3 regions of the Pseudomonas sp. S1(2024) genome follow, and region 2 is predicted to be linked to each of the others. Evidence: riboswitches for the same ligand, from Rfam matches in the RefSeq annotation. Region 2 holds a riboswitch; each other region holds the start of a gene.
What was found. A riboswitch is a leader RNA that binds a small molecule or an ion and turns the genes downstream of it on or off. The one in region 2 is predicted to bind cobalamin.
Positions count from the first base shown of each region.

Region 1: it holds a riboswitch for cobalamin, as region 2 does, so the genes downstream of both, ACLCGK_RS28805 (TonB-dependent receptor) here and cobO (cob(I)yrinic acid a,c-diamide adenosyltransferase) in region 2, are expected to answer to the same signal.
Region 3: it holds a riboswitch for cobalamin, as region 2 does, so the genes downstream of both, ACLCGK_RS16185 (CbtB domain-containing protein) here and cobO (cob(I)yrinic acid a,c-diamide adenosyltransferase) in region 2, are expected to answer to the same signal.

Region 1 covers NZ_JBKGFP010000107.1:48,140-52,475, reverse strand. The annotation lists gene ACLCGK_RS28805 (TonB-dependent receptor) at 1-1,556, opposite strand, end outside; cobalamin riboswitch at 1,665-1,873, opposite strand; gene nhaR (transcriptional activator NhaR) at 1,908-2,801, opposite strand; gene ACLCGK_RS28795 (hypothetical protein) at 2,936-3,175, shown strand; gene ACLCGK_RS28790 (TerC family protein) at 3,205-3,957, shown strand; gene ACLCGK_RS28785 (hypothetical protein) at 4,091-4,267, opposite strand.
Region 2 covers NZ_JBKGFP010000125.1:10,544-14,879, forward strand. The annotation lists gene ACLCGK_RS30825 (PQQ-dependent sugar dehydrogenase) at 1-225, opposite strand, end outside; gene ACLCGK_RS30830 (hypothetical protein) at 1,399-1,977, opposite strand; cobalamin riboswitch at 2,145-2,364, shown strand; gene cobO (cob(I)yrinic acid a,c-diamide adenosyltransferase) at 2,485-3,096, shown strand; gene ACLCGK_RS30840 (cobyrinate a,c-diamide synthase) at 3,093-4,336, shown strand, end outside.
Region 3 covers NZ_JBKGFP010000060.1:82,175-86,510, reverse strand. The annotation lists gene ACLCGK_RS16200 (alpha/beta fold hydrolase) at 1-604, opposite strand, end outside; gene ACLCGK_RS16195 (LysE family translocator) at 626-1,246, opposite strand; gene ACLCGK_RS16190 (GNAT family N-acetyltransferase) at 1,380-1,859, shown strand; cobalamin riboswitch at 1,943-2,166, shown strand; gene ACLCGK_RS16185 (CbtB domain-containing protein) at 2,259-2,447, shown strand; gene ACLCGK_RS16180 (CbtA family protein) at 2,457-3,143, shown strand; gene ACLCGK_RS16175 (cobalamin biosynthesis protein) at 3,143-3,529, shown strand; gene cobM (precorrin-4 C(11)-methyltransferase) at 3,561-4,313, shown strand.

The DNA.
Region 1 (4,336 bases), on a different contig from region 2:
CCCACTTCGGTCTGCCTGGCCTCGGTCAGGTCGTAGTGCATCTGGTTGGCGCTGAGGCTGATGAGGTTGTCGACCCCATCCTCGCTGGTGGAGTACTGGCCATACAGCGACAGGTCGTCGCTGACCGCGAGCACCAGCCCGGCACGCCAGTTGCCGCCTTGCAGGCTGCGGTCGCTGCGGCTGTCGGTGGTCAGTTTTTCCTGGTCGATGTGGTTCTGGTCGCGGCGCACGCCGGTGACCAGCGACAGGCGATCGCTCAACTGCAGGCGGTTTTCGGCAAACAGGGCAAAGGTGTGGGTGGTGGACAGCGTTTGCGGGCGCAGCGGCGAGGCGCTGTGGAACCAACCCGGTTGTGGCTGCCAAGGGTTGACGTAGTCACCGCCCACATCGTTGTAGGGCGCGTTGCTGTCAACGTTGAAGCGGACCTTGTTGTACTCGGCGCCGACCACGGTCTTGCTGGCCAGGCCAAACAGCCTGTGGTCGAGGGTGAAGGCCTGTCGGTCGCCGAACTGTTCCTGGTTGTGCTTGATCTGCAGATAGCTGCCGCGCAGCAGCTGCTGGCGCCCTGCATCCCAGCTGTACTCCTCGGCATTGCGCCAGTGACGGCGGCTCTTGATGTAGTACAGCTGGTTGCTGGCGCTGAGGTGATCGTTCAACGTCCAGTCGGTATTCAGGCGTGTCCATTCATCGACGTAATGCTGCACGTCGTCCTGCACGTTGTAGTTCTTCTTGCGCAGGCTGCTGCGGTAGTGGCCGTCGATCAGCGGGGTGCCGTAGTAGTTGGCAGGCTGCGCATCGCCACGGTCGTGGGCGAGGGTGAAGCTGAGGTCGTCGCTGGCATCGAAGCGCAGCGCGGCGCTCAGCGCCAGGCTGCGTGACGGGGTGCGGTCGACCCAACCGTTACCGGTTTGCTGGTTCAGGGCCAGGCGGTAGCTCAGGCGCTCACCGAGGCTGCCGCCGCTGTCCAGGCCGAGCTGCTGGCGGTCCCACGAACCATAGCCCAGGCGCAGGTGGTTGCGTACCTCGCCGGCAAACGGCTTTTTCGGGATCACGTTGACCACCGCCCCGGTGGCGCCTTCGCCATACAGCACCGAAGCCGGGCCGCGAATGACATCGATGCGCTCGACCATCCACGGGTCGACCGGGAACGTCTGGGTGCCGGCACCGGTGTACAGGCGTGCGCCGTCGAACAAAGTCATCACCGAGCCGTGCCCGGTAAAGCCGCGGGCGGACAGCCCCGTGCCGCCGTCGCCCGGGGAGCCGATGTAGCTGATGCCCGGTGAGCGGGTCACCGCGTCCTGCACGGTGAGGTTGTTGCGCTGCTGGATCTGCTCGGCGCTGATGCTGCTGGTGCTGGCCGGTGTCTCCAGGGCGCTGAGGCCCAGGCGCGAACCAGCCTGGGTCGGTGTGGCCAGGTCGATGGCGTGGCTGTCGAGCGTGCCGGTGATGGCCGTGGAAGGCAGGGCCAGTGGTTGTCGCTCGAGGTCATCGGCCAGGGCCGGCAGGGAAACGGCCAGGCAGGCCGCCAGGGGGTGAAGCTTGAAAATACGGGACATGTCGTTCCACTACTGCAGGAATGAATGGATCCCGGTGGAAAACACGCAAAGGCGCACCGTGCACGCAGGCGCACGCACGGATACCGGCCTGCGCCCGCCCACCGCGGGTTGCCAAGTGAAGCTCCAGGCCGGTCTCCGGGCTTGCGAGGGGCATGAAACCTTCACCTTCCCATGCAAGTGCACAGTGGTATCTCGAAGGGTTCGCTCGCTTACCGTTGCGGGGGCAGCGCCGGACTTGTCGTGGGCAACACGACGCACCGGCTTCCCGTTTCACCCTGCGCGCGGCGGCGCAGGGCACCTGAAACTGGCGGGCATATGACCATTGAAACGCGGGGGCGTCAATTCTGCCTGTTACCAGTGAAACAACTCTCGTCGTGCCCCCTCGGTAATCGCCACGATTCCCGGGTGCTTGACCTTGCGCTCCACCGAAATGGCATAGAACGACTCATGCACCGCCTCGGTCTGCCCGATCAGCTCCACGCCATATTGGCGGCACACCTCCTCGGCGATCACGCTGGGCGCGACGAAGATGCCGCTGCCCGACTGCCCGAATGCCTGCATCAAGGCACTGTCATCGAACTCGCCCACGATGCGTGGCTGCACCTGCTGCTCACCCAGCCAGCGCAGCAGGCGGCTGCGTACCACGGTCTCCTGCCCGGGGATAAGCAATGGCGCATCCTGCAGGCAGGCGGGGAAGGGGCCTTCCAGGCGGTGTGCCAGCGCCGGGGTGGCGAAGAAGCTCAACCCACACTCGCCCAATTTCTGGCTATAACCCTTGATGTCCAGGTGGCTGGGCATGGGGCTGTCGGAAATCACCAGGTCCAGGCGCTGGATCGCCAGGTCGGCCAGCAGCCGTTCGAGCTTGTCTTCGCGGCAGTTGATACGCAGCACGTCGTCCAGCTCCATGGTCGGTGCCAGCAGGCGGTAGACGATGGACTTGGGTACCACGTCCGCCACGCCCACGCGGAACAGGATCTGCTCCTGCGGGCCGGCCCGCAGCATGGCCTCCAGCTCGCTTCCCAGCTGGAACATCTGCTCGGCATAGATCAGCGTCTGGCGCCCGGTTTCGGTCAGTTCCAGCTGGCGCCCCACGCGCTGGAACAGCTCCAGGCCATAGGTCTGCTCGAACAGGCTGATCTGACCGCTGATGGTTTGCGGGGTCAGGTTCAACTGTTCGCTGGCGCGGGCGATGCTGCCGGTCTTGGCCACGGCCCAGAAGTAGTGCAACTGCCGATAGTTGAGCATCGGTATCGTTCCGGATTCGTAAAAACCGAAGTATAACCGCTGAAAATACGAATTTTCCGGATGTGTTGCGCTCTTTAGAATGCGACTCCATCAGGCGCCGTGTGCGCCGCCGGAACATGAAAAGCGAGGAACCCATGCTGCAACTAAAATCCATCGGCACGCCGCTGGTGCTGGCCTTGGCCCTGTTCACCCTGGCCGGTTGCGAGCAGGCCGAGAAATCCGCCCAGCAGATGCTCGACCAGGCCGCGCAGTCGGCCAAGCAGGCCATCGACGACACCAACAAGGCCGCACAGCAGGCGTTGAGCGAGGCCATCGGCAGCGAAGGGCAAAAGCCCAAGGACGCCGACAACAAAGAAGACACCCAGGAAATCTGACCCCCAACCGCTGCTGCAGGATTTGAACAATGGAATACTTGCTGGAACTCGTCGCTAGCCCTACCGCCTGGGTTGCCCTGGCTACGCTGGTGGCCATGGAAGTCGTGCTGGGCATCGACAACCTGATCTTCATCTCCATCCTGACCAACAAGCTGCCGGTGGAGTACCGCTCCAAGGCGCGCCGTATCGGTATCAGCATGGCCCTGGTCATGCGCCTGGCCTTGCTCAGCACGGTGGCCTGGATCGTCCAGCTGACGGACCCGGTGTTTGAAGTATTCGGCAATGCCTTCTCCTGGAAGGACGTGATCCTGATTGCCGGTGGCCTGTTCCTGCTGTGGAAGGCGACCAAGGAAATCCACGAGAACGTCGACCCGCACGGGGCCAAGGAAGAAGCCAAGGTGTCGTCGACGGTTACCCTGGGCTTTGCCGCGGCGATCTTCCAGATCCTGTTGCTGGACATCGTCTTCTCGGTCGACAGCATCATCACTGCCGTGGGCATGACCGAGCACCTGCCTATCATGATCATTGCCGTTATCACTGCCGTGATCGTCATGATGGTGGCCGCCGACCCGTTGGCCAACTTCATCAACGACAACCCGACCGTGGTGATGCTGGCCCTGGGCTTCCTGATCATGATCGGCATGACGCTGATCGCCGAAGGTTTCGGCGCCCATGTACCGAAGGGTTATGTGTACGCGGCCATGGCCTTCTCGACGGCAATCGAGATCCTCAACATCCTGGCCCGTCGGGCACGGTTGAAGCGTGAGGCGGCTGAAGGTTGATGTAAAAAAATGCGGGGCGCTCGCGCCCCGTTCGCGGGCTTGCCCGCTCCCATAGGTGCCGCGTCAGCCAGATAGCTACGCGGCCCCAGTGGGAGCGGGCAAGCCCGCGAATGGGGGTAGGGAAAATCTTTAGTCAGTGCACCCCGGCATGCCGCCGCGACCGGCGCACAGGCTGTGGCTTGGCGGGGGCCTGCGGTGGCAGGTGGTGGTGGGAATGACGCCGCACGATACGCAGTACACCCCATAGCATGGCGGCTGCAACGCTCAGCCACATGCCAACCAGCATGAGGATTGCCATGGTCAGGCTCATCTGTGCCTCCATCTCTACGGGCCGCGCTCGGTCGCCGACGCTGGCCTTCCAGACACTGCTTTAGTCTAG
Region 2 (4,336 bases):
GTCGAGCCCGCTGGCGAACGCTTTCACCTGAGTGCCTGGTGCTGTCTCGGGCTTGGCGTCCTTGGGCCAGCCCACTGCCGGGGCGATATTCACGGTGGGGAGGGTGGTCTTGACCGGAGCAGGCAGCTGGGGGGTTGGGCCACTACCGTCGAGTACATTCAGCAGGGCGGTTTCGCCGCAGGCAGTCAGGCTGGCGGCCAATAACCAAGGCGTCAGGTGTTTCATGGGGCGGCGTCCTCCTAACAGGGCCTATGAATTGAGAGGTCGGTGACATTCGCCAGGTTCCCGGAACCATCCAACTGCCGTTGCCGTTGCCGTTGCCGTTGCCGTTGCCGTTGCCGTTGCCGTTGCCGTTGCTTTTGCTTTTGCTTTTTAAGCGCGCGGTAGTTCAGGCACCGCCGATTGCGACTTCAGGAGGCCGAGCGAAGGGACTGCGGAGGGAGGTGACGGGCATGGATGCCCGTCAAGCGCTGAGGCCCCATGGATGGGGCCTGCAGCGCGTACTCCCGGGAGCAGGCCCGTAGCGAGGGGACCCCGGAGCGCAGCGTAGGGGCCGGATGATAGGAGCCAGCGTTTTTTGGTTACTTTTTGTCGCGTTTGACAAAAAGTGACCCGCCGTAAGGGCGGAAAGGTGAATAAGCGCCACCTTCGAGAATGAATGTTGACCTTGTTGTTGATGCCCACGCTTGAAAGCGAAGAGCGAAGAGCGAAGAGCGAAGAGCGGAAGAGTACTGGTTTTGATCTCGCGCATAGTCCATTTATGATGGCGACGCTGACTCACCTTTTCGCCCTTACGGCGAGTCACTTTTTGTCAAACGCGACAAAAAGTAACCAAAAAACGCTGCGCTCCCATCATCCGGCCCCTCCGCTACGCTACGGGGTTCCCTCGCGCCGGTCTTGCTCCCGGGAGGACGCGCTGCAGGCCCCATCCATGGGGCCTCAGCGCTTGACGGGCATCCATGCCCGTCACCTCCCTCCGCAAGACCTCTGCTCGGCCTCCTGAAGTCGCGAAGATCAAGATCAAGATCAAGATCAAGATCAAGAGCAAGAGCAAGAGCAAGAGCAAGAGCAAGAGCAAGAGCAAGAGCAAGAGCAAGAGCAAGAGCAAGAGCAAGAGCAAGAGCAAGAGCAAGAGCAAAAATCGTCAGAAACCGCAGTCGTGTAATACCAGTAATCGGAACTGGCTCCTCATGAAGGCTGGGCGTGGGGCACCTGCGGTGGCTCGCTTCACTACGACAGGAGACTTAAATAGGGCTCTGTGGGAGCGGGCGCGCCCGCGAACACCGGCGCAGCCGGTGCCAGCCACCGCGCTGGATTCTTCGCGGGCACGCCCGCTCTCACAACGGCCAAGTCGCGCTTGCGAAACGAGTTCCGGTCCCGGCCCGAGCCGAAGTTGCTTCAAGCCTGCTTGAGCAACAACGCCACCCCCGGGAAATACTGCCCCAGTTCGTTGTGCAACTTGCGATAGGCATACGGGAAGTACCAGGCGATGGCACAGGCGGTATGTTTCTGCAGATCGTCGACCAGGTCCTGCAGTTCCTCGGGGCTGGCATGCTGGCCAGCCTTCCACGGGCTGATGAACAGTGCACCAGCTTTCAACTGGCTGGGGTAGGCCACCTGGCGCGCCAGGGCAGTGGTCTGCTGCAGGGCGTCGGCCATGTCCAGCCGAGCGATTCTTGGCCAGCGCTGACTGACACTGAGGTACAGCGCTTCATCGGCACTGCTGATCGACAGGTCGCAGCGCCCTTCGTGTTCACCTTCGTCGCGCTGCTTCTTGCCGGCAAACTGCTGCAGCGCCGCCAGTTCGGCTTGCCAGGCCGCTGCGGCAAGCAGCCCCGTATTGGCGGCAGCGCCATGCCAGTAAGGTGCTTCGGCATCGCCAGCAAACTGGTTGAAGCGGTCAATACAGTCGCCCCAGCGCTCCAGCACCGGAGCAAGAAACTCCAGGCGCGGGTTGTTGATGATCTGGCCTCGCATGCTGCGCTCTCCTGTTGTAGTTGTGATCGCGTTCAGCTGAAAGTGATGGCTATGTGATATCACTGTATTCAGTGTGGCACAACAAGGTGAAATGGCCATTACCCAGGCGGAGCCTGTTCGGCTGCAAAGCGGCCCGCTTCGATTGACGCTCCCGGTCCAACCCTCTAACCTTCGCGCGTGTTTCAGGTGCCCTGCCAGCCCGTCTGGGCAGGGTGAAACTGGGAAGCCGGTAAGTGCCCGCATGGCGCGATTCCGGCGCTGCCCCCGCAACGGTAGGTGAGTCGCGGCCGCGCAGGGCCACTGGGTGCCAGCACCCGGGAAGGCGCGCAGGCCTGGGCCAAGGCCCGCTCACAAGCCCGGAGACCGGCCTGATACTGCCAACGGCATCACGGAGGGTGATGCGCGGTGCACCGTTGCCTACGGCCACGGCCCCTGCGCGTTCTCCGTCTGCCCGCCTTTTATCTGTCGCCGCGCGTTGCCGCGGGCGCCAGCCAGCGGAGAACCCTGATGAGCGAATCCACCGAACGCGACGAACGCCACCTGGCGCGCATGCAGCGCAAGAAGGCGATCATCGACGAACGCATCGCCAATTCCCCCAACGAATGCGGCCTGCTGCTGGTACTGACCGGCAATGGCAAGGGCAAGAGCAGCTCGGCCTTCGGTATGCTCGCGCGCGCACTGGGCCATGGCATGCAATGCGGTGTGGTGCAGTTCATCAAAGGCCGCAACAGCACCGGCGAAGAGCTGTTCTTCCGCCGTTTCCCCGAGCAGGTGCGCTACCACGTGATGGGCGAGGGCTTTACCTGGGAAACCCAGGATCGCCAGCGCGACATCGCCGCCGCCGAAGCCGCCTGGGCCGTTTCGCGCCAGTTGCTGCAAGACCCTGCCGTGCAGTTCGTGGTGCTCGATGAACTGAACATCGCCCTCAAGCACGGCTACCTCGACCTTGACCAGGTGCTGTCCGACATCCAGGCCCGCCCACCGATGCAGCATGTGATCGTCACTGGCCGTGCCGCGAAACCCGAGATGATCGAGCTGGCCGACACCGTGACCGAAATGGGCATGCTCAAGCACGCGTTCCAGGCCGGTATCCGTGCACAGAAGGGCGTGGAACTGTGAGCCAGCCGCGCCAGTGCCCTGCCGTGCTGATCGCGGCGCCGGCCTCTGGTCAGGGCAAGACCACCGTCACCGCCGCCCTGGCCCGCCTGCACCGCAACCTTGGGCGCAAGGTGCGGGTGTTCAAGTGCGGCCCCGACTTTCTCGACCCAATGATCCTTGAGCGGGCCAGCGGCGCGCCGGTGTACCAGCTCGACCTGTGGATGATCGGCGCCGAGGAAAGCCGCCGCCTACTGTGGGAAGCCGCCAGCGAGGCCGACCTGATCCTGATCGAAGGGGTGATGGGGCTGTTCGACGGCACGCCGTCCAGCGCCGACCTGGCGCGTCACTTCGGCGTGCCGGTACTGGCGGTGATAGATGGCACGGCCATGGCCCAGACCTTTGGCGCCCTGGCCCTGGGCCTGGCACGCTACCAGGCGGACCTGCCGTTTGCCGGTGTGTTGGCCAACCGGGTCGGCAGCCTGCGCCACGCGCAACTGCTGGAAGGTAGCCTGACCGAAGGCCTGCGCTGGTATGGCGGCTTGTCCCGCGAGCGCGGTATAGAGCTACCCAGCCGCCACCTGGGGCTGGTCCAGGCCAGCGAGCTGAACGACCTGGACGCTCGTCTGGATGCCGCTGCCGAAGCGCTTGGCGCCAGTTGCGATGCCGCCTTGCCGCCGCCAGTGACCTTTGCCGAACCCGAGCCGCAAGCCAGTGTCGCCTCGTTGACCGGTGTGCGCATTGGCGTGGCGCGGGACGAGGCCTTTGCCTTCACCTATGGCGCCAACCTCGACCTGCTGCGCAACCTGGGCGCGCAGCTGGAGTTTTTCTCGCCGCTGCATGACCGCGAACTACCAGCAGTGGACAGCCTGTATCTGCCGGGCGGTTATCCCGAACTGCACCACCACGCCCTGGCTGCCAACGCGCCGATGAGCGAGGCGATCCGTGCCCATCACGCCCAGGGCAAACCGTTGCTGGCAGAGTGCGGCGGCATGCTGTACCTGCTCGATGCCCTGACCGACGTGGCCGGCGAGCGTGCCGAGCTGCTCGGCCTGCTGCCGGGCGAAGCGACCATGCAGAAGCGCCTGGCTGCCTTGGCCCTGCAGGCGGTGGAACTGCCGGAAGGCACCCTTCGCGGTCACACCTATCACCATTCGTTGACCAGTACCGTACTGGAGCCGATCGCACGTGGTCTGAGCCCCAACGGCGGGCGCGGCAACGAAGCGGTGTACCGCCTGGGTCGGCTGACGGCTTCCTACGTGCA
Region 3 (4,336 bases), on a different contig from region 2:
CGCCACAGTCGCCAATGGCATGCTCCACGTAGGCCCGCAGCGCCGCATCGGCCCACCCCTTGAAGATACCCCGCCCATGCAGCGAAGCCAGGGCTGCCTCGCGGTCGGGCCAGTGGCTGCGACGGCTGGCAGCCTTGCGCGCCAGGGCATGGCGCTGGTGCAAGCCGACCAGGGCTGCCATCCCCATCACACCCAGCATGCGCCGGCTGAACAGTACCGGGTCGAGCAGCACGGCACGCGTGAACAGTTGCGGTTCACTGGCCAGGATCAGGCCGGTGAGCACGCCACCGAAACTGTGCCCGACGGCAAAGCGCGGTACGTCACCATACTCGCCTCGCCCGGCTGCAAAAGCCTCCACCGCCAGCGCAGCGGTCCGGTTCCAGCCACGGAACACCCCGCCATGGTCGCTGTCACCATGGCCCTGCACATCGCTGAGCCACAGGTCGAAATGTTCGCCCAGGCGCATCAGCAATGGCTGGTAGGCCAGGCAGCAGAAGCCGTTGCCGTGCAGAAAATGCAGTAACGGCTTGCCACTGGCCGGGGTTCGCCAGCCCCGCAGGGTGAAGCCTTCGGCGCATTCGTGAGACCAGGGGATCAACTGCATCGGCTTACTGTACTCGCGGGGTCAGGAAAACGCTGATTCTACAAACAGCAGCGGGTACAGTGAAATCACCAGCAACAAGGCCATCAGGACATTGAACAGCATCAGCCAGCGCGGGTTCTGCAACAAGTTGCGCAGGGCGCTGCCGAACATCACCCACACCCCGACGCTCGGCAGGTTGACCAGGGCGAACAAGGCGGCAATGACAATGACGTTGGTCACATAGCCCTGCGCCGGCGTGTAGGTGGTGATTGCCCCGACTGCCATCACCCAGGCCTTGGGGTTGACCCACTGGAATGCCGCCGCTCCCCAGAAGCCCAGCGGTTTGCGGGCACTGGACGAAGCTGTGCCGACCGGCCCGGAGGTGGCGATCTTCCAGGCCAGGTACAGCAGGTAGGCGGCACCGGTGTAACGCAATACCGTATACAGCGCCGGCCAGGCTTTGAACACCTCGCCCAGGCCCAGGCCGACAGCCAGCACCATCACCATGAAACCGACACTGATGCCCAGGGCGTGCGGGATCGAGCGACGCACACCGAAATTCACCCCGGAGGCAAGCAGCATGGTGTTGTTGGGGCCAGGAGTGATGGAAGACACGAAGGCGAACAGCACGAAGGCGGTCAGCAGGTCGGCAGAGGCAAGCATGGCAGGCAATCCACTTTTTTTATGGGTGCTGTCACACTAACGGAGTCGCCCTCTTCTGCGACCGATACAGTTTCACTAAATTGTGTAGATACACATCGCTGTACCGCTACCATCAGATCAAGGAAGCCGTCCCATGAGCCTCACCATCCGTCCTGCCGTTCGCGCCGACGCCGAGCAGATACTTGCCTTCATCACCGAGCTGGCAGAGTACGAACGCGCCCGCCACGAGGTGATCGCGAGCGTTGCCGATATCGAGCACAGCCTTTTTGGCGAGGGCAGCACCGTGCATAGCCTGATGTGCGAGCGCGATGGCCGGGCAATCGGCTTTGCCGTGTATTTCTACAGCTACTCGACCTGGCTCGGCCGCAACGGCATCTACCTGGAAGACCTGTACATAACGCCCGAGCAGCGCGGCGACGGTGCCGGGCGGCAATTGCTGCGGCATATCGCCCGCGAGGCGGTGGCGAAGAATTGCGGACGGCTGGAATGGAGCGTACTGGACTGGAACGAGCCGGCTATCGGCTTCTATCAGAAGCTGGGGGCCGAAGCGCAGGATGAGTGGGTGCGCTACCGACTGGACGGGGACAAGCTGGCGGCGTTTGCCCGAGGCTGACCGGGCGCGCGTTCCCTCCCACAGGGTAGCCGGAGCGCCCGCAAACGATTCTGGCAATTGACGCCAGCCCCGCCCCATGGTCTCCTTATGCCTCGCGTTCAGGTGCCCCCGATGGGGGTGAAACGGGAAACCGGTGCGTCACAGGCCCTCCAGCAGGGCCGGACAAGGCCGGTGCTGCCCCCGCAACGGTAAGCGAGCGAAGCGTCTGTACCACTGTGCCTGATCCCCGGCATGGGAAGGTGACGCTTTCCAGGAGCCTGGCTCCTCCTCGCAAGCCCGGAGACCGGCCTGGCGTTCATGAACACCCCGCGGTGGGCGGGCGCTGTTGCATTCCCCTGGGCTGCCACGCTCGGGGCTGCCGCGCTTGCCCGTTGCCCACAAAAAGCAGAGGAACGCGTCATGCCCGTCACCAGCGCCAAGCAACACAGCATTACCACCCCCGTCACCCTCAGCCAGCGTGTCGTCATCGCCATCGGCGCCAGCCTGCTGGGCCTGTGCCTGGTGTACTTCGCCGGCTTTTCGCATATCGAGGCCGTGCACAACGCCGCCCACGACACCCGCCACAGCGCCGCATTCCCCTGCCACTGAGTACGCCCGATGATCACACGCATTGCCCGCACCGCGGGCTTCAGCGGGTTGCTGGCGGCCTTGCTGCTGACCTTGCTGCAGAGCTTTTGGGTCGCCCCGCTGATTCTCGAGGCAGAAACCTACGAATCCTCGGCCCCCGTCGCCGAGCACGAGCATGCCGGCGAAGTGGCAGCGCATGAACACAGCGCCGAGGCCTGGGCACCTGAAGACGGCTGGCAGCGAGTGCTGTCCACCACCGGCGGCAACCTGGTGGTCGCGGTCGGCTTCGCCCTGATTCTCACCGCCCTGTACAGCCTGCGTGAACCCAAGCGAGCCGGCACCGGCGCACTCTGGGGCCTGGCCGGCTTCGCCGTGTTTTGCCTGGCCCCGACCCTGGGCCTGCCGCCGGAACTGCCAGGTACTGCCGCAGCCGACCTGGGGCAACGCCAGGCCTGGTGGATCGGCACCGCCAGTGCCACCGCGCTGGGCCTGGCCCTGCTGGTGTTCGCTCGCCACTGGTTGCTGAAGGCGCTGGGCGCTGTGCTGCTGGTCATTCCCCATGTGATCGGTGCGCCGCAACCCGAGGTGCACGAGAGCCTGGCCCCCGCCGCCTTGGAAACCCAGTTCAAAGTGGCCTCCTGGCTGACCAACGCCGCATTCTGGCTGGCCCTGGGCCTGCTCAGCGCCTGGCTGTTCCGGCGCTCCAGCCAGGCCTGATGCCTGCCTTCTACGCCGGCTTCGGCTGTCGTCGGGGTTGCCCGGCGGATACGCTGGAAATCTTGCTGCGCCAGGCCCTGGCCACCCAGGGCCTGGCGTTGGCCGACCTGCAAGGCATCGCCAGCATCAGCCTGAAGGCCGACGAGCCCGGCTTGCAGCAACTGGCCGAACGCCTCGGCCTGCCTTTGGTGTTGTACGATACCGCGCAGTTGCAACCCTACGAACCCCGACTCAGCCACCGTTCCGCCGCTGCCCATGCCCACTGTGGCTGCTGGGGCGTGGCGGAGAGTGCGGCACTGGCCCTGGCCAGCCAGCGGGTTGGCACCGCCAGGTTGCTGCTGACGCGCAAGGTACTGGGCCCGGCTACCCTCGCCCTGGCCTGTTGAACGCTTCCCCTCTTTCCTGCAAGGACTTTCCATGACGGTCTACTTCATCGGCGCCGGCCCCGGCGACCCGGAACTGATCACGGTCAAGGGCCAACGGCTGATCCGCCAGTGCCCGGTGATCATCTATGCCGGCTCGCTGGTGCCGGCCGCCGTGCTCGAGGGCCACCAGGCCGAGACCGTGATCAACAGTGCCGAACTGCACCTGGAGCAGATCATCGCCGCCATGCGCAGTGCGCATGAGCAAGGCCAGGATGTGGCTCGGGTACACAGTGGCGACCCCAGCCTGTACGGCGCCATCGGCGAGCAGATCCGCCATCTGCAAACGCTGGGCATCGATTACCAGATCATCCCCGGGGTCACCGCTACAGCGGCCAGCGCCGCCCTGCTCGGCTGCGAACTGACCCTGCCCCAGGTAGCTCAGACCGTTATCCTCACCCGCTATGGTGACAGCTCGCCGATGCCGCCCGGCGAGCAGCTGGGCGACCTGGCGCGCCATGGCAGCACCCTGGCGATTCACCTGGGGGTCAAGCACCTGTCGCGTATCGTCGAAGAACTGCTGCCGCACTACGGCACGCACTGCCCGGTGGCGGTGGTGCATCGTGCCACCTGGCCGGACCAGGACTGGGTGCGCGGTACCCTCGGCGATATCGTGGAACGCGTCGCGGCCAAGGATTTCCGGCGCACGGCGCTGATCCTTGTGGGCCATGTGCTGGGCGACACACCGTTTGCCGAATCGGCCTTGTATCGCGCCGGGCACGCCCACCTGTATCGCCCTGGCGACTGAGCATTGCCAGGTTCGCCGCAGGC